DNA from 2 places in the Bradyrhizobium sp. Mp27 genome. Region 2 is predicted to be linked to the other one. Evidence: riboswitches for the same ligand, from Rfam matches in the RefSeq annotation. Region 2 holds a riboswitch; the other holds the start of a gene.
What was found. Region 2 has a riboswitch for glycine ahead of QJT78_RS34135 (D-amino acid dehydrogenase). Riboswitches for the same ligand answer to the same signal wherever they lie in the genome.

Region 1 (15,711 bases), on a different contig from region 2:
GTATGTGCCTTGTAGGCGGCCTCATCCATGAGGCCGCCGAGCTCGCTCTTGTCGGCCATCCTGATCTTGAAGAACCACGCCTTGCCTTGCGCGTCCGAGTTCACCAGCGCCGGCTCGGCGGCGAGCGCGTCGTTGGTCTCGAGCACTTCGCCCGTAACAGGCGCGTAGACGTCGGAGGCGGCCTTCACCGATTCGACGACGGCGGCGGCTTCCGCCTTCTTCAGGCTGCGGCCGACCTTCGGCAACTCGACGAATACGACGTCGCCGAGCTGCGACTGCGCGTAGTCGGTGATGCCGACGGTGGCGACGTCGCCGTCGATGGCCAGCCATTCATGGTCGGAGGAGTACAGCGTCGTGGTCATCTTCTCAGTCCTCAGCGTTTGTAGGTGTTTTTCACGAAAGGCATGGCGGCGACCGTGAGCGGCAGCCGCTGGCCGCGCACTTCGGCGAAGAGCTTTGTGTCGAGCGCGCTCGATGCCGTGGGCACATAGCCCATCGCGACCGGCGCGTTCAGGCTCGGGCCGAAACCGCCCGAGGTGACCTTTCCGATCGGCTCGCCGCCCGCTTCATCCGCAAACAGCAGTGCGCCTTCGCGCACCGGCGCGCGGCCTTCCGTGCGCAGGCCGACGCGGCGGCGGCTCGCGCCGTGATCGAAATGAGCGAGGAGCTTTTCAGCGCCGGGGAAGCCACCGGCGCGGGCGCCGCCGCTGCGGCGGCTCTTCTGCACCGACCATTCCAGCGCGGCCTCAACCGGCGTGGTGGCGGTGTCGATGTCGTGGCCGTAGAGGCAGAGCCCGGCTTCCAGCCGCAGGCTGTCGCGGGCCCCCAAACCGATCGGCATCACGTCGGGATTGTCCAGCAGCGTTTTTGCGAGACGCTCGGCATCGGCCGCGGGGACCGAAATCTCGAACCCATCCTCGCCGGTGTAGCCGGAGCGCGAGACGAAGCAGTCGAGACCGGCAACCTTGTGCGGGCCGGCGTCCATGAACTTCATGGCGGGCGCCTCTGCACACAATTTCGCCAGTACCGCTTCCGCCTTCGGGCCCTGCAGCGCGATCAGGGCGCGGTCTTGAAGCGAATCGATGATGCAGTCGTCCGCGAGATGCGCGCGCAGATGCGCCTCGTCCGCTTCCTTGCAGGCGGCGTTGACCACCAGGAACAGGTGATCGCCGAAATTGGCGACCATCAGATCGTCGAGAATCCCGCTGTCCGGATTGGTGAACTGGGCGTAGCGCTGCCGTCCCGGGGCGATCGCCACGATATCCTGTGGCACCAGCCGTTCCAGCGCGCGCGCGGCGTCCTCGACCTTGCCCGACTTCGGCCGAAGCGCGAGCTGGCCCATATGGGAGACGTCGAACAGGCCGGCGGAGGAGCGGGTATGGAGGTGCTCTTTCAGGACGCCCGCGGGGTACTGAACGGGCATGTCATAGCCCGCGAACGGCACCATCTTGCCGCCGAGGGAGACATGAAGCCCGTGAAGGGGCGTACGTTTGAGGGAATCTTGGTCGTCGCGCGCAAGCATTACGGGGCCCTCGGCGGTTCCCCGGGGACGATTCCCCGGTAGCAACCAGTCGAAGCCCCATCTGTCGCTGTGCCTGAGAGTATTATCCCGTCGGCGGACGTCGTCCGGGCTATGCCCGTCGGCGCCTCTTTCCAGATGTCGTCAAAGCCACGCGGTCCTTTTGCCTGAGAGTTTCCGGGGCGGTTGCTCCTTCGGCGCCGGCACCAAAGCCGGTCTCTCCCGACGTGGCCGTACGATACAGATGGGTACAGACCACAGGCCGGCCAAGCCTGTCAACGCGCACCTGGCGGCTTTCAACGGGATTGCAAACGGGATTGCGCGCCTGCGGCAACTCACTGATCTCCTTGCACAGTTTCTGGACAGCGCAGCTGGCCTTGTCTAAAAGCGCTTTGACCCGCAGATATCAGCCCAAATGCCCGGTTTGGATGGCGTATCGCGGGGCCAAGCACACCCGATTGGATGAACATGAGCGGCGTCAACGAGATCAGGTCGACCTTTCTGAACTTCTTTGCCGAGAACGGCCACGAGATCGTGTCGTCCTCGCCATTGGTGCCGCGCAACGATCCGACGTTGATGTTCACCAATGCCGGCATGGTGCAGTTCAAGAACGTCTTCACCGGCGTCGAGAAGCGGCCCTACCAGCGCGCCACCACGTCGCAGAAATGTGTGCGCGCCGGCGGCAAGCACAACGACCTCGACAATGTCGGCTACACCGCGCGCCATCTCACCTTCTTCGAGATGCTCGGCAATTTCTCGTTCGGCGACTATTTCAAGGAGCGCGCGATCGAGCTGGCCTGGACCCTGATCACGCGGGAGTTCGGGCTCAAGAAAGACAAGCTGCTCGTCACCGTCTACCACACCGACGACGAGGCGGCCGGGCTGTGGAAGAAGATCGCGGGTTTCTCTGACGACCGCATCATCCGCATCCCGACCTCGGACAATTTCTGGGCGATGGGTGACACCGGCCCGTGCGGACCGTGCTCGGAAATCTTCATCGATCGCGGCGACCACATCTGGGGCGGACCTCCGGGCTCGCCGGAAGAGGACGGCGACCGCTTCCTCGAATTCTGGAACCTGGTGTTCATGCAGTACGAGCAGGTGACGAAGGAGGAGCGCGTGGATCTGCCGCGTCCCTCGATCGACACCGGCATGGGGCTGGAGCGCATGGCCAGCATCATGCAGGGCGTCGACAGCGTGTTCGAGACCGACCTGTTCCGCCATCTGATCGACGCGACCGCGTCCGCGCTCGGCAGCGGGCCGAACGAGCAGACCGTCGCCTCGTTCCGCGTCATCGCCGACCATCTGCGCTCCTCGGCGTTCCTCGTCTCCGACGGCGTGCTGCCCTCGAACGAGGGCCGCGGCTATGTGCTGCGCCGGATCATGCGCCGCGCGATGCGCCATGCGCAGCTCCTGGGTGCGAAAGAGCCGCTGATGCACCGCCTGGTCTGGGCGCTGGTGCGCGAGATGGGCCAGGCCTATCCCGAACTGATGCGCGCGGAAAACCTGATCGAGGAAACGCTGCGGCTGGAAGAGACCCGCTTCCGCAAGACGCTGGTGCGCGGCCTTGCCATCCTCGACGAGAAGAGCGCGTCCCTGAAGAAGGGCGACATGTTCGACGGCGACGTCGCCTTCACGCTGTACGACACCTACGGCTTCCCGCTGGACCTGACCCAGGACGCGCTGAAATCGCGCGGCATCGGCGTCGACCAGGCCTCCTTCACCGACGCGATGGAGCGCCAGAAGGCCAAGGCGCGCGAGTCCTGGAAGGGTTCGGGCGAGGCGGCCTCCGAAGCGATCTGGTTCCCGCTGCGCGAAAAGCTCGGGGCCACCGAATTCCTGGGCTATGAGACCGAGAGCGCCGAAGGCGTGGTCTCCGCGCTGGTGAAGGACGGCCAGGAAACCGCGAGCCTCAAGGCCGGCGAGACCGGCGCGCTCGTGCTCAACCAGACGCCGTTCTACGCGGAGTCCGGCGGCCAGGTCGGCGACACCGGCGTGCTCAGCGGCGAGGGCGGCATCAAGTTCCGCGTCACCGACACGCAGAAGAAGCTCGGCGATCTCTTCGTTCACGTCGGCACCGTGGAGAGCGGCGAGCTTAAGCTCGGCACCGCGCTCCAGCTCGAGGTCGATCACGGCAGGCGCTCCTCGATCCGCGCGCATCATTCGGCGACGCATCTCATCCACGAGGCGCTGCGCCAGGTGCTCGGCGACCACATCGCCCAGCGCGGCTCGATGGTCGCGCCCGATCGTCTGCGCTTCGACTTCGTGCATCCGAAGCCGATCACGGCGGAGGAGCTTGCCCGCGTCGAGGACATTGCCAATGACGTGGTGCTGGAGAACGACGAAGTCACGACACGCGTGATGGGAGTCGATGAAGCGCGCGAGGCCGGCGCGCGCGCCCTGTTCGGCGAGAAATACGGCGACGAGGTCCGCGTCGTCTCGATGGGCAGGACCGCGCGGGAGCGCGGCGCCAACGCGCTCGGCTGGTCGGTCGAGCTTTGCGGCGGCACCCATGTGAAGCGCACCGGCGACATCGGCCTGATCACGCTGACCGGCGAGAGCGCGGTCGCCTCCGGCGTGCGCCGCATCGAGGCGCTGACCGGCAATTATGCGCGCAGGCACGCCAACGAGACCATGGCGCTGGCGAAGACCGCGGCCAACGAGCTGCGCACCTCGATCGACGACGTCCCGGCGCGCATCACAGCCCTGATGGAGGAGCGCAAGAAGCTCGAGCGCGAGCTCTCCGACGCCCGCAAGAAGCTCGCGATGGGCGGCGGTACATCCGTCGGGAACGGCGCAGCCGCAGGCGTGCGTGAGGTCGGCGACGTCAAGCTGATGGCGCGCGCGGTCGAGGGCATCGAGATGAAGGATCTCAAGAGCCTTGCGGACGACGGCAAGAAGCAGATCGGCTCCGGCGTGGTCGCCATCGTCGGCGTCACCGAGGACGGCAAGGCCGGGATCGTGGTCGGCGTCACCGCGGACCTCACCGCGCGCTTCAATGCCGTGAACCTGGTCCGCGTCGCCTCTGAGGCGCTCGGCGGCAAGGGCGGCGGCGGCCGGCCCGACATGGCGCAGGCTGGCGGCCCCGATGGCGCCAAGGCGCCCGAGGCGCTCGCGGCGATCGAAAAAGCGATGGCAGGCGCTTAAGATTCCATGGGCCCCGTTCCGCGAGGACGTGGGCTTCGCGATCCCGATTTGAGGGATCGCCTCTACGAATTGCTGGAGCACGATCCGCTGGCCTATTCGGCCGGATCGCGCTTCATCCAGATCATCATCAGCGTCATTGTGCTCGACGTCGTGGCGATGATTCTGGCCTCGGTGCCGGAACTGGACGCGCAATTCGGCACGTTGTTCTCGGCGATCACCATTCTCGCCGTGATCGTGTTCGCGCTGGAATATGCCGCGCGGCTGTGGACGGTGGCGGGCCACACACCGCGCAAGGGCTCGGCGCTGGCCGACCGCCTCGGCTACGCCTTCTCCGCGCTCGGCATCATCGATCTCCTGGCCTTCCTCCCCGCCGCGATCGTGCTGGCCACCGGCCGGCATGCGACGCTGGCCGGGCTCGGCGTGCTGCCGTTCTTCAAGCTGATACGGTACTCGCCGGCAATGCGCTCGCTGCTCGCGGCCGTCCATGCCGAGCGGCGGGCGCTGATCGGCTGCATCGTCATCCTGTTCGGTGTGGTGCTGACGTTCGCCTCGCTGCTCTACGCCATCGAGCGCGATGTGCAGCCCAGCAAGCTCGGCACCATTCCAGACGCGATGTGGTGGGCGATCGTGACGCTCGGCACCGTCGGCTATGGCGACGTCGTGCCGGTGACGCCGCTCGGCAAATTCATCTCGGTGTTCGCGATCATCTCAGGTTTTGCCATGATCGCGCTGCCGGTCGCGATCATCTCGACCGCCTTCGCCGAGGAGGTGAGGCGGCGCGATTTCGTGGTGACCTGGGGCATGCTGGCGCGGGTGCCGCTGTTCTCGCATCTCAGCGCAGCGGAGATTGCCGACATCATGCGGCTGCTCCGCGCCCGCACCATCGAGCAGGGCGAGATATTGGTCCGCCGCGGCGATGCCGCCTCGTCGATGTATTTCATCACCGCCGGCGAGGTCGAGATCGCGCTGCCGAGCCAGCAGGTACGGCTCACCGACGGCACCTTCTTTGGTGAGATCGCGCTGCTGCATAAGACAAAACGCAGCGGCACGGTGACGGCGACACGCAAGACGCGGCTGCTCGTGCTCGACGCCCAGGATTTTCACGCGCTGATCGAGCGCATGCCGACGCTCGCCGCCCACGTCCACCAGACCGCAAAAGCCCGGCTGGAGGAGACCGGCGATCTCGCGGCGGCAGAACTGGCGCAGGCGGAGCGCGACGACACCGACCGCTAAGCGGTCAGCCCTTCTTCAGGAAAATGTAGTCGGCCGAGTAGGGCGCGCTTTTGAAATCGCCGGCCTTGTCGCAAGCGCCGTCGAGTTTGCCGCCGTGGGTGTTGATGCGCTGGACCGTGGTAACAGGCGTCAGCACGCCGCTGCCGCGGCGGGAGGCGACCTCCAGCTTCAGCCAGGGGATATCGGCGGCGGTCACACCCGGCGCGTTGCCGATGGCCTTGCCGGCCACGGCGCTGCCGTCGGCGAGCTCCCAGTTCGGCCCGGCATAGTGCCGGCCGACGGTCTTGCCGTCAGCGAGCAGGGTGGCGATCGGCTCGCGAAAAGTCCAGGCGAGCTTGCCGTCGGCGGCTGCCTTGCAGTCATAGCCCTGCGCGCCCTCGGCGTGGACGCTGAGCACGACGCTCTCGCCCGGCGCGGCGATGGCCTCGGGAAGCGACTCCGCGCCTGCGGCGGGTCCGGTCACGGCCGCGAGCAACAGGTAGGGGACGGCGAACTTGACGATGGACATGGGTGGCCTCCGCGCAACGGTGTTAAAATGAAAGGGCCGCGCCCAGGCGCGGCCCTTAATGATGTCTAACCCCGATCAGACGAAAATAATGCGCGGGCTTACGCCAACGCTTTCGTGAGGTTCTCCGCGACCTTGTCGAGGAAGCCGGTGGTCGAGAGCCAGCGCTGGTCGGCGCCGACCAGGAGCGCGAGGTCCTTAGTCATGTAGCCTTCCTCGACGGTGTCGACGCAGACCTTCTCCAGGGTGCTCGCGAACTTGGCGAGCTCGGCATTGTTGTCGAGCTTGGCGCGATGCGACAGGCCGCGGGTCCAGGCGAAGATCGACGCGATCGAGTTGGTCGAGGTCTCCTTGCCCTTCTGGTGCTCGCGGTAGTGGCGGGTCACCGTGCCGTGGGCGGCTTCGGCTTCCACGGTCTTGCCGTCGGGGGTGAGCAGCACCGAGGTCATCAGGCCGAGCGAGCCGTAACCTTGCGCGACCGTGTCGGACTGCACGTCGCCGTCGTAGTTCTTACAGGCCCAGACATAGCCGCCGGACCATTTCAGCGCCGAGGCCACCATGTCGTCGATCAGGCGGTGCTCGTAGGTCAGGCCCTTGGCGTCGAATTCCTTCTTGAACTCGCGCTCGTAGACGTCCTGGAAGATGTCCTTGAAGCGGCCGTCATAGACCTTCATGATCGTGTTCTTGGTCGAGAGATAGACCGGGTAGTTGCGCAGCAGCCCGTAGTTCAACGAGGCGCGGGCGAAGTCGATGATGGAATCGTCGAGATTGTACATCTGCATCGCGACGCCGGCGCCCGGGGTCTTGAACACTTCCTTCTCGATGACGGTGCCGTCCTCGCCGACGAACTTCATCGTCAACGTGCCCTTGCCGGGGAACTTGATGTCGGTGGCGCGATACTGGTCGCCATAGGCGTGGCGGCCGATGATGATCGGCTTGGTCCAGCCGGGAACCAGGCGCGGCACGTTCTTGCAGATGATCGGCTCGCGGAAGATCACGCCGCCGAGAATGTTGCGGATGGTGCCGTTCGGCGACTTCCACATCTGCTTGAGGTTGAACTCCTTCACCCGGGCCTCGTCCGGGGTGATCGTGGCGCACTTGACGCCGACGCCGACCTTCTTGATCGCCTCGGCGGCGTCGATGGTCACCTGATCGTTGGTTTCGTCGCGGTACTCCATGCCCAGGTCGAAATAGAGCAGCTCGACATCAAGGTAGGGGTTGATCAGTTTGTCCTTGATGTACTGCCAGATGATCCGGGTCATCTCGTCGCCATCGAGTTCGACGACGGGGTTGGACACCTTGATTTTTGCCATGATCGGGGAAGCCTCTTGGGAACGGCGCTTTGGCGCGCCACGGGAATATCCGCCGCCTCTTAGCACCGGACTGCAGCGGGCGAAAGCCAAGGGATTATGCACTTTTAGCTCATCCAGCTTGCCCAGATGGGGGGCGGGGCGGGCCCTGCCGCGGGGCGGGCCTCAGGCTTCAGAAGAGATTCAAAAGTCGAATCCAACCCGTTATTTCCCTTGAGAATTTCGTCAGGACAGGCAAACGACAGGTGAACGGGCAGCCGCCCCCAACGGATCGGGGCAGACCGGCTTTGAATCAATTCCTGAAGAGCGCCTTGCCAAGGCCTTGAGAACCAGTGTGAAAGCGAAGAGAGATGTCGGGGACTGACAAGACCAAGGCGGGCCTTTCCCTCGACGGTCCCATCGTGATCCTGGTCGAGCCGCAGCTTGGCGAAAACATCGGCATGGCCGCGCGCGCCATGGGCAATTTTGCGCTCAGCCGATTGCGCATCGTCAATCCCCGCGACGGCTGGCCCAATATCGCCGCGCAGCGCGCCGCGGCCGGTGCCGACTACATTCTGGAAAAGGTCGAATTGTTCGACACGGTCGGCGAGGCGGTCGCGGACCTCGACCTGCTGTTCGCCACCACCGCGCGTCCCCATGACCAGGCCAAGCCGGTGGTGGGGCCCGAGGCAGCCGCGACCGAGATCTCGGGGCACATCGCCACAGGCGGCAAGGCGGGCATCCTGTTCGGCCGCGAGCGCTGGGGGCTGACCAACGAGGAGGTCGGGCTCTCCAACCGCATCATCACCTTCCCGGTCAATCCGGGCTTTGCCTCGCTCAATCTCGCCCAGGCCGTGCTGCTGGTCGGCTATGAATGGTTCAAGCGGGCAACGTCAGGCGAGCTGCCGCACAGCATGCCCGAGCGCTCCGAGCGCGCCTCGCAGCATCAGATGCAGGCCTTCTTCGACAACCTCATCCGCGAGCTCGACCGGGTCGAATTCCTCCGCCCGGCCGAGAAGCGCGACACCATGCTGGTCAACCTGCGCAACATCTTCAGCCGCATGGAGCCGACCAGGCAGGACATGCACACCCTGCACGGGGTGGTGATGGCGATCGCGGAGGGGCGCAAGGGCCCGGCCAAAGGCGGCGTGCTCGACGGCGAGCAGGCCACGCGCCTGCGCGCGCTGCTGGCCGAGCACGGCCAGGGCGGCGGCGTGCCCGACAGCGGTTCGACCGTGCGCGGGCTCGCCCGCCTGCTCCGCCGCAACCCGACCGACGCCGAGCGCCTGCTCTGGCAGGCGCTGACCCGCGACCGCCGCTTCGCAGGAGGGTTCAAGCGCCAGACCCCGGTCGGCCGCCACATTCCCGATTTCGTCTCGTTCCCGCACCGGATCGCGATCGAGCTGGTCAACCCGGGTGAGGGCGAGACCATCGCGGCCGATCGTGCGGGCCGGCGGACGTGGCTGGAGGCGCGCGACTATCGCGTGCTGGAGATCCGGGCGGCGGATGTGGAGCGCGATCTCGAGGCGGAGCTGGTGCGGTTGCAGGGGATGATCGAGCCAAGCGCGTAGGCCGGAGCTCTCGTAGGGTGGGCAAAGGCGCGTAGCGCCGTGCCCACCATTTTGCCTTCGAGCGCGATGGTGGGCACGCTTCGCTTTGCCCACCCTACGAGATCGCGCTTGTGGGGTGCGTTAGTCGTACTGCGTCAGGCGGCGCTTGCGACCTGGGCTTTCGGGCCGCTCTGCTGGAGGCGACGTAACGCCGCGAGGTTGGTCTCGACCGAGGCGAGGCAGCAACGCGATTTGCCGCCTGACTTCGCCTCGTAAAGTGCTGCATCGGCGACCGCGAGCAATTCCTCGACTTCGGCGCCATGATCCGGCGACATCGCAATGCCGACGCTGGCGCCGACACCGGCGCGCACCTCGCCGCCGAGCTCATAGGAGACGGCAACCTCGCTGATGAGGCGGTATCCCGCCTCCTGGGCCATTTCGGCCGTGACGCCGTCGACGAGCACGACGAACTCGTCGCCGCCCATCCGGGCGACCACCGCGCTGTCCGGCAGCGCCCGGCGCACGCGCCCGGCCACCGCTTTCAGCACCTCGTCGCCCGCCGCATGTCCGAACGTGTCGTTGACCGGTTTGAAGTCGTCGAGATCGAAGAACATCACAGCGAACCGTCGTTCGGCGTGGGCTCCAAGTCTGGCGCTGAGTGCCTCGACGAAGCCCGCGCGATTGAGCAGCCCCGTGAGTGCATCATGATGCGCGCGATGGCTGTTCTCGCGTTCGGCGCGCATGGTGGTGATCAGCATCCGATTGAGGCGGAAGGCGGCGGCCGTCATCGCGGCCAGATACATCGGCACCTGGAGGTAGACGATGTAGAACAGCGGTTCGCCGGCGAACGCAGCGCCGGGGATGATGGGACCGAGACTCAGCAGGATCATGGTCCTGGCCAGCCGCGGCGCGCCGAAATTGCGGAAGCAGATGCCGCCGACCATCGCCGCCGCCGAGAGCGAGGCCAGCATGGCGACGACCCAGTCCCCGCTGACCAGGCTGGCAACGACGCCAAATCCAACGCTGGCGCTCCAGGCGACCGCGAGCAGGAGATGAAGGTCGGTCGGCGTCGGGCGGTGGGCACGCGCCCTGCGATGCGCGCTGACGAGCACGGCGAGGCGGGCCAGGCAGATCGCGATCTCCATGACCAGCCAGACAATGAATGGTGCAGTCTGCTTGCGGCCAGCGATCACGGCGGCGACGGCAATGGTGTTGACGGCGCCGGCAGCAAAAACCGGCAGCGATCCATAGAGCTGGACAATGAGCGCGGCGCGGATGTCGTCGGGAACACCTAGCCCCGGCTCGGCGAGCCAGCGTGTCAGGCGCCAGCGCGGCGCACTGTAGAGTCCCTCGTCCGATTGCATTGCAGAGCGTCCCCGTATTCCGGGCGCCAACAACGATGACCGCTCCTAACAAGCCTTTTAAGACAGCCATCGATTGCCGGGCGTGCTTGACGCAAGGTAAACCGTCGCAAGCGCGGCTGCGGGCGTGCAGGAGAATGCGGATTGGTGCAGGCCGAAGGTGCGGCGACGGATGTGTTGCGTGATTAGAGGGAGGGCAAAGCGACTTGTCCGCCGTAGCTCGAAGAGCGGAGGCGGAAGCGTGCCCACCATGTCGCTCAACGGAGCTGAGATAGGAGTGATGAGCACGGCGCTTCGCGCCTTTTGCCCACCCCACGAGATCGAGTTTGTACGGACATCAAAGTGGTGCTCCGCTAATCCGCCCTACGAAGTACGCCCGAGCAGCACGTTGCGGTCGACTGCGATCCATGTCGTCTTCGCCACGGCCAGCAATCTCCCGGATTCATTATGGAGCGCGGCCTCGGCCGTGCGCTTGCGGCCGTCGCGGCCGGTTGGCCAGGCGGTGATGATGCAGCCTTCGCCGGGGCGGGGCCGAGTCTCGATGCGGGCTGACATCCGTCCGAGCAGGAGCGGGGTCTTCTCGAAGCTGCCGCTCTGCTGATCAAAATTGCAGGCAAAGCCGGTGGGGCAATCGAGCGCGGACCAGAGGAATTCGGGTGCGATGAGGTCATCCTCGGCGGCCAGGTTCTGATCCGCAATCCAGGTCGCCGCGAGAACGGGAAGCTGTCCATGACGGCTGAGCGGGCCGGCGAAGATGCGCAGGCCGTCGCCTTTCGCTCTTGCGGGACCGCAGACGAAACAGTTCGGCAGCGGATGCTCGTGTGGCTTGAACAGCGCCAGCAATTCGGCTGCGCGTGCTTCCTGCAAACGGGCTGTCTCCACGTGTGCAAGCTCGACGCTGGCCGCGTGCGCGGTCGCGACGACCTTGGCGCCGTCGCGAAGCTCCCATGTGCCGTCGTCTGTCGCGATCGCATCGAGCGGTGTGTCCAGGGGAGGCGGAGCGCGCAGCGTCACCTCGGCGCCGCCGGGAATGTGGCGGGCCAGCCGGCCGCAGACATAGCCGCCGTTCCCGGAGTTCGGAGGACCGCAAAAGCGCTTGTCGATGATGATCTCGGTCATCGGTTCTGTCCTCTTCCTCGTCGGGCGCAGTCTACCTGATCTTGAGGACAATTCGTCCCTGAACCGTCCGGTTGGCTATGGCGCGCATGGCGTCGCCGGCCTCCTCCAAAGGGAGGACGCGGTCGATGTGCGGGCGGATTTTTCTGTCGGCCAGCAATTGCATCAGCGTATCATTCATGCGCGCGGCCTCCGTGGAGAATTTCTCCGCCCAGGCGCCGACAAAGACGCCGATGATGGCGTAGTTTTTCAGGAGAGGCAGGTTCATCGGGATCTGTGGAATCTCGCCGCCGGTGAAGCCGATCGGCATCAGCCGTCCGTCCCATCTCATCAGCCGGGCCATCTGCTCGAAGATCGCGCCGCCGACGTTGTCGAGACCGACATCGATGCCTTCTCCCGATGTGATCGACTTGATCCGGTCGCGCAGATCTTCGCTGCGATAGTTGACGACATCGCCGGCCCCGTAACGCCGCACCAGGGCGGCCTTGTCGTCGGAGCCGACACCGGCGACGACCCGCAGGCCGAGATGACGGCCGAGGTCGACGGCGGCAAGGCCAACCCCGCCGGCTGCGCCGGTGACGAACAGCGTTTCCCCGCGTTGCGCCCGTGCCCGCTCGACCAGCGCATAATAGGCCGTGCCGTAATTGTGCAGCACCGTCGCGCCGGCTTCGAACGCGACGCCATCAGGCAGCCGCACGCTCTTCGATTCCTTCGCGATCATCCGTTCGGCGTAGCCGCCGGTCCAGGCACTGCAGGCCACGCGATCGCCGGGGGCGAATGTCGTGACCTTGTCGCCGACCGCGACGACGACGCCGGATGCTTCGGTGCCGGGCACGAAGGGTGTCGCCGGCCGCATCTGGTAGAGGCCCGAGACCAGCAACTGGTCCATGAAGCTCACGGACGCCGCGTGGACGTCGATGAGGATCTCGTCGCCGGCAGGCCGAGGCGTAGCGATCTCACCGAGGCGCAGATCCGCAGGGCCAGTGAATGAGTTGCACAGAACCGCTTTCATCGGGGCGCTCCGAAAATGCGCGGCAACAGCATCGGAACGCGCCGGCGATAGTCCTGATAGGTTGCGCCGAACTCGGCGATCAGGTCCCGCTCCTCGAACTGCAGGGCGACCAGGATGTAGGCCGTGTTCGCAATCGCGAACAGCAGATGGCCGGAGGTCATCTCGGGCGTCGCCCAGAACGCGAGCAGAAAGCCCAGCATGAGCGGATGCCGCACGATCTTGTAGAGCAGCGGCGTCCGGAAGGATTGACCTGATATCTCGGCTCCGCGCAACGCGACGAGAGCCTGACGCAGGCCGAACAGATCGAAATGATCGATCATGCAGGTCGAGGCGAACGCGATCAGCCAGCCGAGCCAATGTACGCCGGTCAGGAGCCACGCCGTAACTCCGCTGGCCTGCCAGACCGGTGCCGGGATCGGACGCCACTGCCAGAACAGCAGCAGGAGGATCAGGCTGGAGAGCAGCACATAGGTGCTGCGCTGGCAGGCGATGGGAAGGACTCCCGCCCACCATCGCTTGAAGGCCGGGCGCGCCATGACGCTGTGCTGGATGGCAAACAGGCTCATCAGCAGCAGGTTGACGACGATGGCCTCACCCAAATTCGCAGGCGCGCCGACGTCGATCGACGTGTCGATTGACTTGGGCACGACATAATTGCCGACGAAACCGAGCGCGTAGAGGAATGAAGCCGTGAAGACGGCGTAGCTCACGATGGCGTAGAGCAGGATTGCGAGGCGCGCGAACATGGTTTTTCCTATTGTGCCGATGGCGGCGGTGCCGCATTCAGGAGCCTGAGCTGCTCGCTGGCGAGCGGGCTCGATCTGGCCTGACTGCTATCGCTGGACCGTCCCCTGCGCGTCCCCCGGGGGCGCCGACCGGGGAGGGAGGATCTCCATGACGGCCTTTTCGCTTGGGACGTTCGGGTTCCCCGAGGTCCATGCCGGCGACCGCCCGATCAAGCTGGCCTTGCGCAAGGGGCTTGCGCTGCTGGTCTATCTCGCGGAAGCCAAAGGCCCCGTCGCGCGCGACGTCATTGCCACGCTGCTGTGGCCCGAGACCTCCCGCGGGACGGGCCTTGCACGATTGCGGCGTCTGCTTCACCGCGTCGAGCTCACGCTCGGCCAGGCGGTTTTCGAGACCGACCGCACGAGCTTGCGTTGGTCTCCGGAGGTCGAGCTGAAGATCGACTCGCATCGGTTCGAGCGCGCCTGCGATCGCGGCGACTTTGAAGCGGCCTGCCGGATTTATCGCGGCGACTTCCTGGCGGGCTTTTCTCCGGACGACTGTCCTGAGTTCGACGAATGGGCGTTCTTTCGCCGCGAGGCGCTGCGGGGGCGGCTCGTGCAGGCGCTCGAGCGTCTGGTGCAGGACAGGAATGCTGCCGGCGATCATCTCGCCGCGACAGTGCATGCGGGCCGTCTGGTTGAGCTCGATCCGCTCAGCGAGGTGTATGGCCGGCACCTGATCCGCAGCCTGCTGCTCGCCGGCGACCGAAGCGCGGCGGAACGGCGTCACGCGGCACTGGCGCAGCGGCTGCGCGACGAGCTTGGCGTCGCGCCGGAGGCCGAGACCGAAGCGCTCATGAGCCGCGCGGCCGCGCCGCTGCGCGATGCTCTTCCAGCGACACGCTATGTGAAGGGCGCCGGCGTGCATCTGGCCTATCAGACCTATGGCAGCAGTCCGCTCGACATCCTGGTCATGCCAGGTTTCGTATCGCATGTGGAGCGCGCCTGGGAGCATCCCGCGAGCCGGACGTTTCTGGCCTCATTGATGAGGCTTGGGCGGCTGATCGTTTTCGATCGCCGCGGCATCGGGCTGTCCGACCGGGTCGGATCGGCCCCCGGCATCGATGTCACTGCGGAAGATATCGGCACCGTGCTACGGGCGGCGGACTCGCGCCGCGTCGTGCTGTTCGGCGCATCCGAATGCGGGCCGGCCTGCATCAAATTTGCGGTCGAGGAATCCCGCCATGTGGCCGGACTCATTCTGTTCGGCGCACTGGCCAAGGGCTGCTGGTCGGAGGACTATCCGCACGCACTGCGCGCCAGCCAGTATGACGCCTGGAGCAAGCACCTGATTGCGCAATGGGGCGGTCCGGTCGGGATCGAAGCCTTCGCGCCGAGCCTGGCCAATGATCCGCAGGCGCGCGCCTGGTGGGCCGGGCTGTTGCGCGCGGCGTCCAGCCCCGGCGGAATCTCCGCCGTGCTCGAGGCCTTTCGCGACGCCGACGTGCGACACCTTCTGGCGCGGATTGCGGTGCCGACGCTGGTGCTGCATCGTCGGGACGACAAGGCCGTGCGGATCGCGGCCGGGCGCGACATCGCGAGCCGGATCACCGGTGCAGAATTCGTCGAGCTCGACGGCAATGACCATTGGTTCTTTGCCGGCGACCAGCAGCCGGTGCTCGAGGCGATCAAGCGGTTCACGGAGGCTTTACCGCGTGAGGGGAGGTCGGGGCGATGACGCCTCAAGCCTCATTTATTGGCACGTTTCGTGCCTCCCAAAGCGGCACAAACGACGTGACACGATGCCTGGCCAAGGGAGACCCTGACATGAAACGCGAAGACCTCACCGAAAAGCTGCTCGACATCAAGCGCGAGAACGGCTGGAGCTGGAAACACATCTGCGACAAGGTCGGCGGCTATTCCGAGGTGCTGATCGTCGGGGCGATTCTCGGCCAGATGAAGCTGACGAAACCGCAGGCCGCCAATGCCGGCGAGCTGTTCGGCCTGTCGAAGGCCGAGACCGCGATGCTCAACGAAGTGCCGATGCGCGGCACCGGCACGCCGATGCCGCCGACCGATCCGCTGATCTATCGCTTCTACGAGATGGTGATGGTCAACGGTCCGGCGTGGAAGGCGCTGATCGAGGAGGAATTCGGCGACGGCATCATGTCGGCGATCGACTTCGACATGGCAATGGAGCGCGTTGCCAACCCGAAAGGCGACCGCGTCAAGATCACCATGAGCGGCAAGTTTC
Region 2 (15,711 bases):
GTAGGTGAGCTTGTCGTCGGAGATCTTCCAGTCCGCCATCTGCGGCTGGATCTTGAAATTCGAGTCCGTCGCGATCAGCGTGTCGTAGACCATGTAGCCATGGTCACGCGTGATGTAGGCGGTGGTGAAAATCGGATCGATGATGCGCAGATCCGAATGCATCACCGCGGTGATGGTCTTGCTGGCGGCGGCAAGTACCGGCGAGGCCATCGCCGTCGAAAGCGCAACGACCGATAGCGCAAGTGTGGAGGCGAACGCGCGACGCCCCCGGCGCATCAAGCTCAACATAAAAGTTTCTCCTGACGTGAAACTGTTCAAAGGCAGGTTATTGGTTGAGCATTCGGTTCGTTCTTTAGGCGAACTAACCTCATGCGATGCCTTTGTCTTTCGAGACTTGCAGACAGTGCTGAGCGCGTCAATCCGGTTTCGCTGCAGCCCCAAGCGGCGTGCTCACGGGCTCCACAAAGATCGGTTTGGCTCTACAACGCTTTCCGCCAGTCCCGTCCGCGCCAATGCAATGCGCGTTCCATCTTTCGAAGCCTGAGAGACATTAAGATGAATCCAGCCAATCTTCCCTTCGATTCCGAGGCGATGCTCGAGGGCCTGCGCACCTGGGTGGAATGCGAGAGCCCGACCTGGGACGCAGGCGCCGTGAACCGCATGCTCGATATCGCAGCGCGGGATATGGCGATCATGGGTGCGACGATCGAACGCATCGGCGGCCGGCAGGGCTTTGGCGGCGTCATCCGCGCGCGCTTCCCGCATCCGAAACAGGGCGAGCCGGGCATTCTGATCGCCGGGCACATGGATACCGTCCACCCGGTCGGCACCATCGAGAAGCTGAAATGGCGGCGCGAGGGCAACAAGTGCTACGGCCCCGGCATCTATGACATGAAGGGTGGCAACTACCTTTCGCTCGAAGCGATCCGACAGCTGGCACGTGCTTCCTTCACCACGCCGCTGCCGATCACCGTGCTGTTTACGCCCGACGAGGAAGTCGGCACGCCCTCGACGCGCGACATCATCGAGGCGGAGGCCGCGCGCAACAAATATGTGCTGGTGCCCGAACCGGGCCGCGCCGACAACGGTGTCACCACCGGACGTTACGCCATCGCGCGTTTCAATCTGGAAGCGACGGGCCGGCCGAGCCATGCCGGCGCGACATTGTCGGCCGGACGCTCGGCGATCCGCGAGATGGCGCGGCAGATCCTCGCCATCGACGCGATGACGACGGAGGATTGCACTTTCTCGGTCGGCGTCGTGCACGGCGGACAATGGGTCAATTGCGTTGCCACGACCGCCACCGGCGAGGCGCTGTCGATGGCCGCGCCAGGCCGATCTCGACCGCGGCGTCGAGCGGATGCTGGCGCTGTCGGGCACGACCAATGATGTCACGTTCAAGGTGACGCGCGGCGTCACGCGCCCCGTATGGGAGCCGGATGCCGGTACCATGGCGCTTTATGAGAAGGCGCGCGGCATCGCCAAATCGCTCGGCACTGAGCTACCGCATGCGAGCTCCGGCGGCGGCTCCGACGGCAACTTTACCGGCGCGATGGGCATCCCGACGCTCGACGGCCTCGGCGTGCGCGGCGGCAACGGCCACACGCTGGAAGAATTCATCGAGGTCGAGAGCCTGGTTGAACGCGGGCGCCTGATGGCGGGCTTGCTGGCGACGCTAGAGTAAATTGAATCAACTTCGCACTGCACAATGCGTTGGCAGTCGCGGTTGAAATTTAGCCTTGTCTAAAAATGAGGCGCATCGTACTGCTCGATTGTCCACGCGACGATGCGGGAGAGATCGCAACGAGAGTTCAGGCTTTCGTTGCGGCGCCGACGGAGCAACCGCCCCGGAAACTCTCAGGCAAAAGGACCGTATCGTCAGGACGATCTGGAGAGAGGCGGCACGGCCAATGTGGTCGTGACGTCCACCGAAGGGGATAGTCCGGAGCTGACCTCACCGAGGTCCGCACCGGATCAAGCTCTCAGGTAACCGTGACAGATGGGGCGCCGCCAACGGCCTTTGGCCGGCGGTTAGCCTATCCTAACTCACGGGAGCCCCGAACCTGCCATGACCCATATCGCCATCATCGGCGCCGGCATCACCGGCGTAACGACTGCGTATGCCCTGCTCGAACGCGGATATAAAGTGACGGTGCTCGACAAGCACCGCTACGCCGCGATGGAGACCTCCTTCGCCAATGGCGGACAGCTCTCCGCCAGCAATGCCGAAGTGTGGAACAGCACCGCAACGATCCTGAAAGGCCTGCGCTGGATGTTCCGGCGCGATGCGCCGCTGCTGATGAATCCGCGGCCGAACTGGCACAAATATTCGTGGATGAGCGAGTTCGTCGCCAATATCGGCAACTACCGCGCCAACACGGTTCAGACCACGCGGCTCGCGATCGAAGCCCGCAAGCATCTGTTCGAGATCGCGGAGCGCGAAGGCATCGACTTCGATCTCGAACGCCGCGGCATCCTGCACATCTATCACGACAAGAAGGGTTTTGAATCCGGCCTGCAGGTCAATGCGCTGCTGAAGGAAGGCGGGCTCGATCGCCGCCCGGTGACGCCGCAGGAGATCCGCGCCATCGAACCGACGCTGCGCAAGGACTATTTTGGCGGCTTCTACACGCCGTCGGATGCGACCGGCGATATCCACAAGTTCACGCGTGGACTTGCGGAAGCCTGCAAGCGGCGCGGCGCGACCTTTATCCACGAAGCCAACATCGATTCCATTGCCCAGGCAGGTGGCGGCTTCGTCATCGGCTGGGCTGATCTTTCGGCCAGTGACACTGTCGCATCCGCGCGCGGCATGCTGAAGGCGGATGGCGTCGTGATCTGCGCCGGCGTGGCCAGCCGTCACTTCGCCGCCCTGCTCGACGAACGCGTCAACGTCTATCCGGTGAAGGGCTACTCGATCACCGTTCAGCTCGACACTGCCGCAAGCCGCAATGCGACGCCGACCGTGAGCCTGCTCGACGAGGCCGCCAAGATCGTTACCAGCCGGCTCGGCGCCGATCGCTTCCGCGTCGCGGGCACCGCCGAATTCAACGACTTCAACCGCGACATCCGCGCCGACCGCGTGCAGCCGCTGGTCGACTGGGTGCGCAGCAACTTCCCCGGCGTCGAAACGTCCAAGGTCGTGCCCTGGGCCGGGCTGCGGCCGATGATGCCGAACATGATGCCCGTCGTGCGCGCAGGACGGATGCCAGGCGTGTTCTTCAACACCGGCCACGGCCATCTCGGTTGGACCTTGTCGGCCGCGACCGCGCAGATGATTGCCGGTACCATCGACGGCTGGCGCGGGCTCAACGCACCGCCGACCGCACCCTCACTCAGGGTTGAGCGCGAGTTCCGCCATGCATCCTGAGTGGCCGATATCGGAGGCTCGGCGGCCTCTTGCGACCGCCCTGCCCTTGGCACACAATTTGCCCCGAAAGGTCGGCTTCTCCGGCCGGCTTTCCAGCCCGAGTGACAGGCGTGCATGATAGACAGAACCGATTCCACGGGGGCCTTGCGGCCCCGCAAGTTCCGCAGCCGGAGATAGGTGCATGCTAGGTTATCTCATTCGCCGCGTTCTGGCCGCGGTGCCCGTGATGGGCGTCGTCGCGCTGTTCGTCTTCCTCCTGCTGCGGCTGACGCCGGGCGATCCCGCCGCCATTCTCGCCGGCGATAACGCGACCCCGGAACGGCTGGAACGCATCCGTGACTCGCTCGGCCTCAACGAGCCGCTGATCGTGCAATTCATCACCTGGGTGAACAAGCTGCTGCACGGCGATCTCGGGACGTCGCTGATCTCCAACCTGCCAGTCATGAAGATGATCAGCCAGCGCGTCGAGCCGTCGATCTCGATCGCGCTCTCGACGATCATTCTCGCCGTGATCGTCGCCGTGCCCCTGGGCGTCATCGCGGCGTGGAAGCACGGCACCTGGATCGACCGTTTCGTGATGGGCCTCTCCGTGCTCGGCTTCTCCGTGCCGGTGTTCGTGGTCGGCTATCTCCTGATCGAGGTCTTCGCGATCGACCTGCGCTGGGTGCCGGTGCAGGGCTTCCGCAGCATCTTCAACGGCTTTGGACCGTTCTTCGAACGCATCATCCTGCCAACCTGCGCGCTCTCCTTCATCTACATCGCGCTGATCGCGCGCATGACGCGCGCGGCGATGCTCGACGTGCTCGGTGAGGACTACGTCCGCACCGCCCGCGCCAAGGGCATCAACGAGGTCGCCGTGATGATGCGCCATGCGCTGCGCAATGCCGCGGTGCCCGTCATCACCGTGATCGGCACCGGCTTTGCGCTGCTGATCTCCGGCGTCGTCGTCACCGAGAGCGTGTTCAACATCCCCGGCATCGGCCGCCTCACGGTGGACGCGGTGCTGGCGCGCGACTATCCCGTCATCCAGGCGATGATCCTGCTGACGTCGCTGATCTATGTCGTCGTCAATCTCCTGATCGACGTCGCTTACACGCTGCTCGATCCCCGGATCCGGTACTAGGGCTAAGGATAACAACAAAAATGTCCGTCGATAGCCTTCCCCAGTCATCCATTCCGATCACGTCGCCACTGCGGCCGCGATTCGGATTCCTCACCTCGACGCCGATCATCGCGGCGGCCACGATCTTGCTCGCGCTGATCGTGCTGGTCTCGATCCTGGCGCCGCTGATCGCGCCGCACGATCCGGTCCAGCTTGCGCCCTCGCAGCGGCTGAAGCCGGCCTCGGCGCAGTTCCTGCTCGGCACCGACGCCTATGGCCGTGACCTCTTGTCGCGCGTCATCTATGGCGGCCGCATCTCGCTCCTGATCGGCATCGGCTCGGCGATCCTGTCGATCGTCATCGGCCTTGCGATCGGCCTCGTCTCCGGCTTCTTCAAGCTGGTCGATGCCGTCCTGATGCGCGTCATGGACGGCCTCATGGCGATGCCGAGCATCCTGCTCGCGATCGCCGTGGTGTCGCTGTCCGGCGCCAGCATCTGGACCGTGCTGGTCGCGATCACCATCCCCGAAATACCGCGCGTGGCACGCCTGGTGCGCTCGGTCGTGCTGTCCGCACGCGAGGAGCCTTATGTGGAAGCCGCTATCTCGGTCGGCTCCAGCCTGCCGAAGATCATGTGGCGCCATCTGATGCCGAACACGATCGCGCCGCTGATCGTCCAGGGCACCTATGTCTGCGCCTCCGCGATCCTGACCGAGGCCATCCTCTCCTTCCTGGGCGCCGGCATCTCGCCGGAGACGCCGACCTGGGGCAACATCATGGCCGAGGGCCGCCAGTATTTTCAGCTCAAGCCGACGCTGATCTTCTGGCCGGGACTGCTGCTTTCGATCGCCATCCTCAGCATCAATCTGATCGGCGACGCCGCCCGCGACGCCCTCGATCCCCGCATGAAGCAGCGGGAGGGCAAGTGATGACGGATCAAGTGATGACCAACCCAGTCCTCGACATCAACAACCTCGTCGTCTCCGTCGGCAAGAAGCCGAAGAGTGCCAACATCATCGACGGCATCTCGATCCAGGTGCACAAAGGCGAGACACTGTGTCTCGTCGGCGAAAGCGGCTCGGGCAAGTCGGTGACCTCGCTCACCACGATGGGCCTGCTGCCGAAGGGCACGCTGGTTCCGACCGGCGGCAGCGTCAAGCTGGTCGGCGAAGAGATTCTCACCGCGACAGATCGTCGGCTGCGCCAGCTCCGCGCGACGCAGATGGCGATGATCTTCCAGGAGCCGATGACCGCGCTCAATCCGGTGGTGCCGGTCGGCCGCCAGATCGACGAGGTCCTGCGCGCCCACACCGATCTCGACGCCAAGGCACGGAAGAAGCGCATTCTCGACATGATGGAGCAGGTCCGCCTGCCCCAGGTCGAGCGCATCTTCGCCTCCTATCCGCATCGCCTGTCCGGCGGCCAGCGCCAGCGCATCATGATCGCGATGGCGCTGGTGCTGGAACCGAAGCTGCTGATCGCCGACGAGCCGACCACCGCGCTCGACGTCACCACGCAGAAGCAGATTCTGACGTTGATCCGCGACCTCCAGCGCGATCACGGCACGGCCGTCCTGTTCATCACCCACGACATGGGCGTGGTGGCCGAGATCGCCGACCGCGTCGCCGTGATGCGGCAGGGCCGGCTGGTCGAGACCGGTCCGCTCGAGACCGTGCTGCGCAACCCGACCATGGAGTACACCCGCAATTTGCTTTCAGCGGTGCCGAGCCTGGTGCCGCGCGCGGCGCGGCCCGAGACCAAGGAGCCGGTGGTGCTGGAGGCCAACGAGCTCGGCAAGGTCTATAAGGAGCGCGCCTTCTTCGGCAAAGGCCGCGAGGTCGTTGCCGCCGATAAGGTCACGCTGACGCTGCGCAAGGGCCGCACGCTCGGCATCGTCGGCGAGAGCGGCTCGGGCAAGTCGACGGTGGCGCGGTGCATCGTGCGCCTGATCGATCCGACCTCCGGCGGCGTGCGCCTTGCCGGCCGCGAGATCGCCGACATCTCGCGCCGCCTGCTCCAGCCGCACCGGCAGAAGATCCAGATCGTGTTCCAGGATCCCTATCGCTCGCTCAACCCGCGCATTACCGTCGGCGAGAGCATCGCGGAAGGCCCGATCAATTACGGCACCTCGCATGCCGATGCGATGAAGCGGGCGCGCGAACTGCTCGAACTCGTCGGCCTGCCCGCGGACGCAGTGACGCGCTATCCGCATCAGTTCTCCGGCGGCCAGCGCCAGCGCATCGCCATTGCGCGTGCGCTCGCGCTCGACCCCGACGTGCTGGTCGCAGACGAAGCGGTGTCGGCACTCGACGTCTCGGTTCAGGCGCAGGTGCTGGAACTGCTCGACGAGATCCAGAACCGGCTCGGCATCGCCATCCTGTTCATCACCCACGATCTGCGCGTCGCAGCCCAGATCTGCGACGAGGTCGTGGTAATGCAGCACGGCCGCGTCGTCGAACAGGGCCCGGCCGCCGAGGTGCTGACGCATCCGAAGGAAGCCTACACCAGGGCGCTGCTGGAGGCCGCACCGGGCCGCGGCTGGGATTTTGCGAACTTCAGGCCGGTGTCGGAAGGCGTCGCGGCTACGGCTTAGGTTTGTCCACTCGTCATTGCGAGCGTAGCGAAGCAATCCAGAGTCCCTCTGCGGAGACGGTCTGGATTGCTTCGCTTCGCTCGCAATGACAGGTAGCGACCATCATCATTCGAAAATGACTTAAAGCCATGCGCGGCGGCATGGGCTCCTCGCTTGCCCCCGCCTCGAAGCCAAGGCTAACGTCGCGCACTTTCAAACGCTGGACCAGAATTAATGACACGTATCGCCGTCGGCGGCTTCCTGCACGAGACCAACACGTTCGCCCCGACGAAGGCGACTTTCGCGGACTTCCAGCATGGCGGCGGCTGGCCGGCCATGACGGAAGGCGCCGACGTATTGAAGGTGATGCGCCGCATCAATGTCGGCCTCGCCGGCTTCGTCGACAGCGCCGAAGCCAATGGCTGGAACCTCATTCCGACGATCGCCTGCGGCGCAAGTCCGTCGGCGCATGTCACCAGGGACGCCTTCGAGCGTATTGTGAAGGTGATGGTCGACGGTATCGTCGCCGCCGGCCCGCTCGATGCGGTCTATCTCGACCTGCATGGCGCGATGGTGACCGAGCATCTCGACGACGGCGAAGGCGAGATTTTGGCGCGCGTGCGCCGCGTCATCGGCAAGGACGTTCCGCTGGTTGCCAGCCTCGACCTGCACGCCAACGTCACGCCCAAGATGATGGAACACGCGGACGCGCTGATCGCCTACCGCACCTATCCGCATGTCGACATGGCCGAGACCGGCCGCGCCTCCGCAAGGCACCTCGCCCTGCTGCTGCAGACCAAGCAACGCTTTGCAAAGTCGTTTCGCCAATTGCCGTTCCTGATCGCGATCAGCTGGCAATGCACCAATGACTTTCCCACCAAGGGCATCTACGAGAAACTGGCCGCGCTGGAGAGCGACGCCGTTCCGACGCTGTCCTTCGCGCCCGGCTTCCCCGCCGCCGACTTCCGCGACTGCGGCCCGAGCGTGTTCGCCTATGGCAAGACGCAGGCCGATGCCGACCGCGCGGCCGATGCGATCGTCAAACTGATCGAAAGCCACGAGGACGATTTCGACGGCAAGATCTGGTCGCCCGACGACGGCGTGCGCCATGCGATGGAGCTCGCCAAGAGCGCCAGCAAGCCGATCATCATCGCCGACACCCAGGACAATCCCGGCGCCGGCGGCGATTCCGACACCACCGGCATGCTGCGCGCACTGGTACGCAACAAGGCGAGCGCCGCGACCGGCGTGATCTACGATCCGGCCTCGGCCAAGGCCGCGCATGAAGCCGGCGTCGGCGCCACCGTGACGCTGTCGCTCGGCGGCAAATCCGGCATTCCCGGCGATGAGCCCTATCGCGAGACCTTCATCGTCGAAAAGCTCTCCGACGGCCGCTTCATCGCGCCCGGCCCCTACTACGGTGGCCGCGAGATGGAGATGGGTCCCTCCGCGTGCCTGCGCATCGGGGATGTCCGCGTCGTCGTCTCCTCGCACAAGGCGCAGCTCGCCGATCAGGCGATGTACCGCTATGTCGGCATCGAGCCGACCGCGCAGAAGATTCTGGTCAACAAGAGCTCGGTGCACTTCCGCGCCGATTTCGAGCCGATCGCGGAAAAGCTGATGATCTGCGCCGCGCCCGGCGCGATGCCGGCCGACACTGCCACCCTGCCCTGGACGCGCCTGCGGCCGGGCATCCGCATCAAGCCGAACGGCCCCGTTTTCACGCCCCCATCACGCTAACCGGACAGGACACATGCCCACGATCGACCGCATCGACGGCTTTGCCGACGAACTCACTGCTATCAGGCGCGACCTTCATGCTCATCCCGAGATCGGCTTCGAGGAAGTGCGCACCTCCGGCATCGTTGCCGACAAGCTGAAGAGCTGGGGCATCGAGGTGCACCGCGGTCTCGGCGGCACCGGCGTGATCGGCGTCATCAAGGGCAAGGGTTCGGGCAGCAAGCGCATCGGGCTTCGTGCCGACATGGACGCCCTGCCGATGGAAGAGAACACCAATCTGAAATGGAGTTCGAAAATCCCCGGCCGCTTCCACGGCTGCGGCCATGACGGCCACACCACGATGCTGCTCGGCACTGCGCGCTACCTCGCCGAGACCAAAAATTTCGACGGCACCGTGCACCTGATCTTCCAGCCGGCCGAGGAAGGCCTCGGCGGCGCGCGCGCGATGATCAAGGACGGGCTGTTCGAGAAGTTTCCCTGCGACGAGCTCTATGGCCTGCACAACGCGCCCGACCTCAACCTCGGCGAGATCGCGATCCTGCCCGGCCCGGCGATGGCCAGCGCCGACTTCTTCGACCTGCGCATCACCGGTTACGGCGCGCATGGCGCGATGCCCGAACGCTCCAAGGACGCGGTGATCATCGCGACCACGCTGGCGCAGGCGATCCAGACCATCGTCAGCCGCAACGTCGAGCCGCTGCAGGCCGCCGTCATCTCGATCACGCAGATTCACGCCGGTTCCGCCTACAACGTCATCCCCGGCGAGGCGCACCTCTGCGGCACCATCCGCACCTTCTCGGATGAAGTCCGCGCCCTGATCGCCGAACGCATCCGCACGATCTGCGCCGGCATCGCATCCGCATATCAGTGCGTGATCGAAGCCGACATCCGCGACACCTTCGGCGTGCTGGTCAACCAGGTCGAGCAGTCCAAGGTGGTCGAGGAGGTCGCGCGCACCGTCGTCAACCCCGCCAACGTGATCACCCGCGCCCAGCCGAAGATGGGCAGCGAGGATTTCGCCGACATGCTGCAAACCATTCCCGGCGCCTATTTCTGGATCGGCCACGACGGCTCAGTGCCCGTGCACAATCCCGGCTTCGTGCTCGACGACAAGATCCTGCCGATCGGCGCCAGCATGTTCGCCCGGATCATCGAAACGCGCATGCCGGTAGGTTAGCAATGCACAAAAAGAGCGTCGAAGAGGCCGTCACCTCGCTGCACGATCTCTCCGCGGTCGATCTGATTGCGGGCTATCGCGCCAAGCAATTCTCGCCGAGCGAGGTGCTGGAGGACGTGCTTGCGCACGTCGCTGCGTGGGAACCTCACCTCAAGGCGCTCTACGCGTTCGATCCCGACAGCGCGCGCGAGGCCGCGAAGGCCTCGACCGCGCGCTGGAGCGGGGGCGAACCTTCCGGCGCGCTCGACGGCGTGCCTGTGACGGTGAAGGACAACATCGCGACCAAGGGCGTGCCGGTGCCGCTCGGCGCTGCGAGCGTGAAGCTCGTGCCGGCCGAGAAGGACGCCCCGCCCGCTGCGCGACTGCGCGAGGCCGGTGCGATCATCTTCGCAAAAACCACCATGCCCGATTACGGCATGCTGTCCTCGGGCCTCTCCAGCTTCCATGCGCTGGCACGCAATCCCTGGGACCTCTCCAAGAATCCCGGCGGCTCCAGCGCGGGGGCCGGCGCGGCGGCTGCGGCTGGCTACGGTCCGCTGCATCTCGGCACCGATATCGGCGGCTCGGTCCGCCTGCCTGCGGGCTGGTGCGGCCTCGTCGGCCTGAAACCGAGTTTTGGCCGCGTGCCGATCGACCCGACCTATGTCGGCCGTGTCGCCGGTCCCATGACCCGCACGGTCGACGATTGCGCGCTGATGATGAGCGTGATTGCAAAGCCCGACCGGCGCGACGGCATGAGCCTGCCCGCCGAGCCTCTCAACTGGAAGGGACTGGAGAAATCCCCGCGCAAACTGCGCATCGGCTTGATGCTCGATGCCGGCGTCGGCCTGCCGGCAGAAAGGCCGGTCCGCGATGTCGCGGTGAAAGCCGCAAAGGCGTTCGAATCCGCAGGTAGCGTCGTCACCGAGGTCGACGGCATTTTGACCCGCGAGATGCTCGACGGCCTCGACAATTTCTGGCGCGCGCGGATGTGGGACGATCTGGCCAAGCTGACGCCGGCAGAACAGGCAAAGGTGCTGCCCTACATCTTCAAATGGGGCGCACCCGGCGCAAAGCTCTCGGGCGTCGACGTGATCCGCGGCTTCAACCAGACCATGGCGATCCGCGCTGCCGCGTCAAAGCTGTTCTGCGAGCTCGACTACGTGATCTCGCCGACCGCGCCGAACGTGAACTATCCGGCGGACTGGGCTTCACCCACCAACGATCCCATGAGGCCGTTCGAGCACATCTGCTATACCGTGCCGTGGAATATGTCGGAAAACCCCGCGGTTTCCATCAACGGCGGCTTCGACGCCAACGGCTTTCCCATCGGCGTGCAGATCGTCGGCCGCCGCTTCGACGATATCGGCGTGCTCGGCATGGCCAAGGCTTTTGAAGGCCTGCGCAGCGCACAGAAGCCCTGGCCGAGCCCGCCGGCGGAGTAGCATCCCATCATGGCCGGGCTTGTCCCGGCCATCCACGTCCGAACGGCCGCCATATGCCCAGTCCGCGCAAGACGGATGCTGGCGACCATGCATGACGTCTCTTCGAGACAGAATTCACGGCAAGGAAGGAAACCACCATGGCGTATGAGACCATCAAATACGAGGTCGCCGAGCAGATCCTCACCATCACGCTGAACCGGCCCGACAAGCTCAACGCCTTCAACGCGCAGATGCAGGCCGAGCTGATCGACGCGTTCGACGCCGCCGACAAGGACGACGACGTCCGCGCCATCATCGTCACCGGCGCCGGCCGCGGCTTTTGCGCAGGCGCCGATCTTTCCTCGGGCGCTGATACCTTCGATCGCGATGCGCGGCGCGGGCCGGTGAAGCGTTTCGCAGACGGCAAGGTCGATTACAGCGATCCGCAGGTGCGCGATGGCGGCGGTCAGGTGACGCTGCGCATCTTCAAATGCCTGAAGCCCGTGATCGCCGCAGTCAACGGCCCTGCCGTCGGCATCGGCGTCACCATGCAGCTGGCGATGGACATCCGCATCGCCTCGGATGCCGCGCGCTTCGGCTTCGTGTTCTCCCAGCGTGGCATCGTGCCGGAGGCCGCCTCAAGCTGGTTCCTGCCGCGCATCGTCGGCATCTCGCAGGCGCTGGAATGGTGCTATTCCGGCCGCGTCTTCCCGGCCCAGGAAGCGCTCGCCGGCCGCCTCGTCAGCAAGGTCGTAGCTCCCGATGATCTCTTGCCGACCGCCCGCGCGCTGGCCAAGGAATTCGCCGCCAAGACCGCGCCGGTGTCGGTCGCCCTGATCCGCCAGATGATGTGGCGCATGATGGGTGCCGACGATCCCATGGAAGCCCACAAGGTCGACAGCCGTGGCATCTATACCCGCGGCCGCTCGGACGACGTTAGGGAAGGCGTGGTGTCGTTCCTGGAGAAGCGTCCGGCGCAGTTCAAGAACAAGGTGTCGAGCGATATGCCGGATTATTTTCCATGGTGGAGCGAGCGGGAGTACAAGTGACGCGAAGCTATTTGCTTTGCTCCGCTGTCATCACCCGCGAAGGCGGGTGATCCAGTAACCACCAGCGGAAATTATCATGATCGCTGGTGATTACTGGATGCCCCGCCTTCGCGGGGCATGACAGTGTCAATCCATCACCAGCGCCACGCGGCCGATCGCCTTGCGGTCGATCAACAGCCGCATCGCTTTGGCATAATCCTGCAGCGGCAGGCGGTGCGAGACGTTGGGGCGCAGCTTGCCCTCCTCCGCCCATTGCAGCAGCGCCTTCAGACGCACTTCGCCGAGCGCAGGGTTTTTCCGTACCGCCTCACCCGCACGCACGCCGAGCACGCTGGCGCCCTTGATCAGCAGCAGGTTTGTCTTCGCCGAGCCGATGCCACCGGTAAAGCCGATCACCAGCAGCCGCGCGCCCCAGGCGATGCAGCGCATCGAGTTCTCGAACACCTCGCCGCCGACGGGATCGAACACGACGTCGGCGCCACGGCCATCGGTGATGCGCTTGACGGCATCGCGAAACGGCTCGCGATCGTAGCGCACGAGATGATCGGCGCCGCGCGATTTCGCAATTGCAAGCTTCTCATCGCTGGAGGCCGTCGCGATCACGGTTGCGCCCAACATCTTGCCGATCTCGACCGAGGCGAGCCCCACACCGCCGCCGGCGCCATGCACCAGCAACACTTCGCCCGGCTCGACCCGGCCGCGATCGATCAGCGCGTGATAGGCGGTGCCGTGGCCGGCCAGATAGGTCGCGGCTTCCGCATAGTCGAACGTCGACGGCATCGGCGTTAGCTGCGTCGGCGTCACCACCGCTTCGTCGGTGAAGGCGCCATGGCGCATCTTCACGATGACCTTGTCACCGACGGCGACGCCGCTTGCCTCTGCGCCCACCTCGGTGACGTCGCCGGCGGCCTCCATGCCGGGCGTAAACGGCAGCTCCGGCTTGAGCTGATATTCGCCGGCCGCCATCAGCACGTCCGGAAAGTTCAATCCGGCGGCGCGGATCGCAACGCGCACCTCACCCGGTTTGACGGCGCGCGACGGAAACTCCTCCAGCCGCAACGTCTCGGGCGCGCCGAGTTCGCGGCAGACGACAGCCCGCACCATCAGGCCGCACTCGCCTTGCTGCGTTCGAGCGCCTCGCGGATCAGCGGCAGGCGGTCGTTGCCGAAGTACATGTCGGTCTTGCCCACGAAGATCGTCGGCGAGCCGAAGCCACCGCGTGCCACGACCTCTTCCGTGTTGGCCTTGAGCTGGTCCTTGATTGCCTGCTCGGAGATGCCGTCAAAGAACTTCTGCTCATCGACACCGACCTTCCTGCAGATCTCGGCGAGCACGGTGTCCTGCGAGATGTCCTTGTCGCCGCCCCAATAGGTCTCGAACACGGCAGTGGCGAACGGCGCCATGTCTTTCCCCAGCCAGATGCAGCCGCGCATGGCCTTCACGCTGTTCACCGGGAACACCGTCGGCGGCATCTTGATCGCGAGGCCGGCCGAGCGCGACCAGTCGGCGAGGTCTTTTTTCATGTAGCGCGCCTTCAGCGGCACCGGCGTCTCGCGCTGCGCGTAGACGCTCGGATTGACCGTGTTGAAGATGCCGCCGACCAGGATCGGCCGCCAGATGATCTCGGCCCCCAGCTCCTTTGCCAGCGGCTGGATGTTGTGGAAGGCGAGGTAGGTCCAGGGGCTGGAGCAGTCGAAGAAGAATTCGATCATGGCGTTTCCCTTTACTGACAGACCTCATCCTGAGGAGGCCGCATAGCGGCCGTCTCGAAGGATGGCCGCAGGCGAAAGTCGGGCCTTCATGGTTCGAGACGGCGCTATGCGCCTCCTCACCATGAGGAACGGGCATTATTTCTTTCCCAGCACTTCCTTGGCACGCTGGCCGAACATGATCTTGCGTGATTCCTCGTCGAACGGCTCCTTCACAAACTTGCCGATTGCAAGCCCCGCCTGCACCGGCGGCCTTGCGCGCACCTCGGCGTACCAGCGTTTCACGTTCGGATAGTCGTCGAGCGTAAAGCCCTGCGCCTTGTGGGTCATGGTCCAGGGGAAGCAGGCGATGTCCGCGATGGAATAGTCGCCGGCAACATAGGCGCCGGTCTTGGCCAACTGCCGGTCGAGCACGCCATAGAGCCGCGCGGCCTCGTCGCGGTAGCGCTCAATCGCATAAGGGATCTTTTCAGCAGCATAGAGCGCGAAATGGCCGTGCTGGCCGAGCATCGGCCCGAGGCCCGCCATCTGCCACATCACCCACTGGATGGTCGTCGAGCGGCCGCGCAGATCACTGGCCAGGAAGCGGCCGGTCTTTTCCGCGAGGTAGATCAGGATCGCACCGGTCTCGAACGCCGAGAACGGCGCACCGCCGTCGGCGGGTGCGTGGTCGACGATCGCGGGAATGCGATTGTTCGGGGAGACCGCCAGAAATTCGGGGCTGAACTGCTCGCCGGTGCGGATATTGACGGGCTTCACGTCATAGGGGAGCCCGAGTTCCTCCAGCATGATCGAGATTTTCCAGCCGTTCGGCGTCGGCGCATAATAGAGGTCGATCATGACCTTTTCCTTGGCCCTTCCCTGTCGTCGCCGATGGAATAGAGAGCGACTTTTGTTGTTCTGTACCTTGACGTTAAGACATGGCAGGAAGGGGCGCAACACAACCTGCCGGGAGAGCCGCCATGCTGTTTCCAACCACGATCGCCGGCTCCTTGCCGAAGCCGGAATGGCTCGCCGAGCCGAACATGCTCTGGGCACCCTGGAAGTCGCAAGGCGACGAGCTTCTCCGCGCCAAGCGCGACGCGACGATGCTTGCCGTCAAGGTCCAGGAGGATGCCGGCATCGACATCGTCACGGAGGGCGAGCAGGCCCGCCAGCATTTCGTGCACGGCTTCCTCGAGAAGATCGACGGCATCGATTTCGCCCACAAGGTCGAGATGGGCATCCGCAAGGACCGCTACAAGGCGATGGTGCCGCAGGTGGTCGCGCCGCTTCAGCTCAAGGGTCGTGTCCATGCCGACGAGGCGCGCGTGGCGCGGGCGCATACGAAAAAGAAGCTGAAGTTCACCCTGCCTGGCCCGATGACCATCATCGACACGATTGCGGACCGCTACTACGGTGATCGCGTCAAGATGGCCTTTGCCTTCGCCGATCTCCTCAACGAGGAAGCCAAGGCATTGCAGGCCGACGGCGTCGATCTCGTGCAGTTCGACGAGCCCGCCTTCAACGTCTACATGGACGAGGTCAACGACTGGGGCATCAAGGCGCTGGAGCGTGCCGCACAGGGGCTGACCTGCGCCACCGCCGTG

Region 1: it holds a riboswitch for glycine, as region 2 does, so the genes downstream of both, gcvT (glycine cleavage system aminomethyltransferase GcvT) here and QJT78_RS34135 (D-amino acid dehydrogenase) in region 2, are expected to answer to the same signal.

What each region holds. Positions count from the first base shown of each region.
Region 1 is NZ_JASAUS010000007.1:114,367-130,077, reverse strand. It holds gene gcvH (glycine cleavage system protein GcvH) at 1-362, opposite strand, end outside; gene gcvT (glycine cleavage system aminomethyltransferase GcvT) at 374-1,522, opposite strand; glycine riboswitch at 1,666-1,754, opposite strand; gene alaS (alanine--tRNA ligase) at 1,988-4,666, shown strand; gene QJT78_RS07405 (cyclic nucleotide-gated ion channel) at 4,673-5,899, shown strand; gene QJT78_RS07400 (DUF3455 domain-containing protein) at 5,904-6,407, opposite strand; gene QJT78_RS07395 (NADP-dependent isocitrate dehydrogenase) at 6,506-7,717, opposite strand; gene QJT78_RS07390 (TrmJ/YjtD family RNA methyltransferase) at 8,065-9,264, shown strand; gene QJT78_RS07385 (GGDEF domain-containing protein) at 9,399-10,607, opposite strand; gene QJT78_RS07380 (hypothetical protein) at 10,968-11,723, opposite strand; gene QJT78_RS07375 (NADPH:quinone oxidoreductase family protein) at 11,755-12,732, opposite strand; gene mddA (methanethiol S-methyltransferase) at 12,729-13,478, opposite strand; gene QJT78_RS07365 (alpha/beta fold hydrolase) at 13,627-15,195, shown strand; gene cynS (cyanase) at 15,285-15,711, shown strand, end outside.
Region 2 is NZ_JASAUS010000096.1:4,629-20,339, forward strand. It holds gene QJT78_RS34125 (ABC transporter substrate-binding protein) at 1-288, opposite strand, end outside; partial or broken gene QJT78_RS34130 (M20/M25/M40 family metallo-hydrolase) at 556-1,684, shown strand; glycine riboswitch at 1,780-1,883, shown strand; glycine riboswitch at 1,887-2,001, shown strand; gene QJT78_RS34135 (D-amino acid dehydrogenase) at 2,069-3,370, shown strand; gene QJT78_RS34140 (ABC transporter permease) at 3,552-4,493, shown strand; gene QJT78_RS34145 (ABC transporter permease) at 4,514-5,401, shown strand; gene QJT78_RS34150 (ABC transporter ATP-binding protein) at 5,416-7,065, shown strand; gene QJT78_RS34155 (M81 family metallopeptidase) at 7,279-8,784, shown strand; gene QJT78_RS34160 (M20 aminoacylase family protein) at 8,798-9,961, shown strand; gene QJT78_RS34165 (amidase) at 9,964-11,385, shown strand; gene QJT78_RS34170 (crotonase/enoyl-CoA hydratase family protein) at 11,523-12,413, shown strand; gene QJT78_RS34175 (NADPH:quinone oxidoreductase family protein) at 12,540-13,517, opposite strand; gene QJT78_RS34180 (2-hydroxychromene-2-carboxylate isomerase) at 13,517-14,125, opposite strand; gene QJT78_RS34185 (glutathione S-transferase N-terminal domain-containing protein) at 14,261-14,962, opposite strand; gene QJT78_RS34190 (methionine synthase) at 15,085-15,711, shown strand, end outside.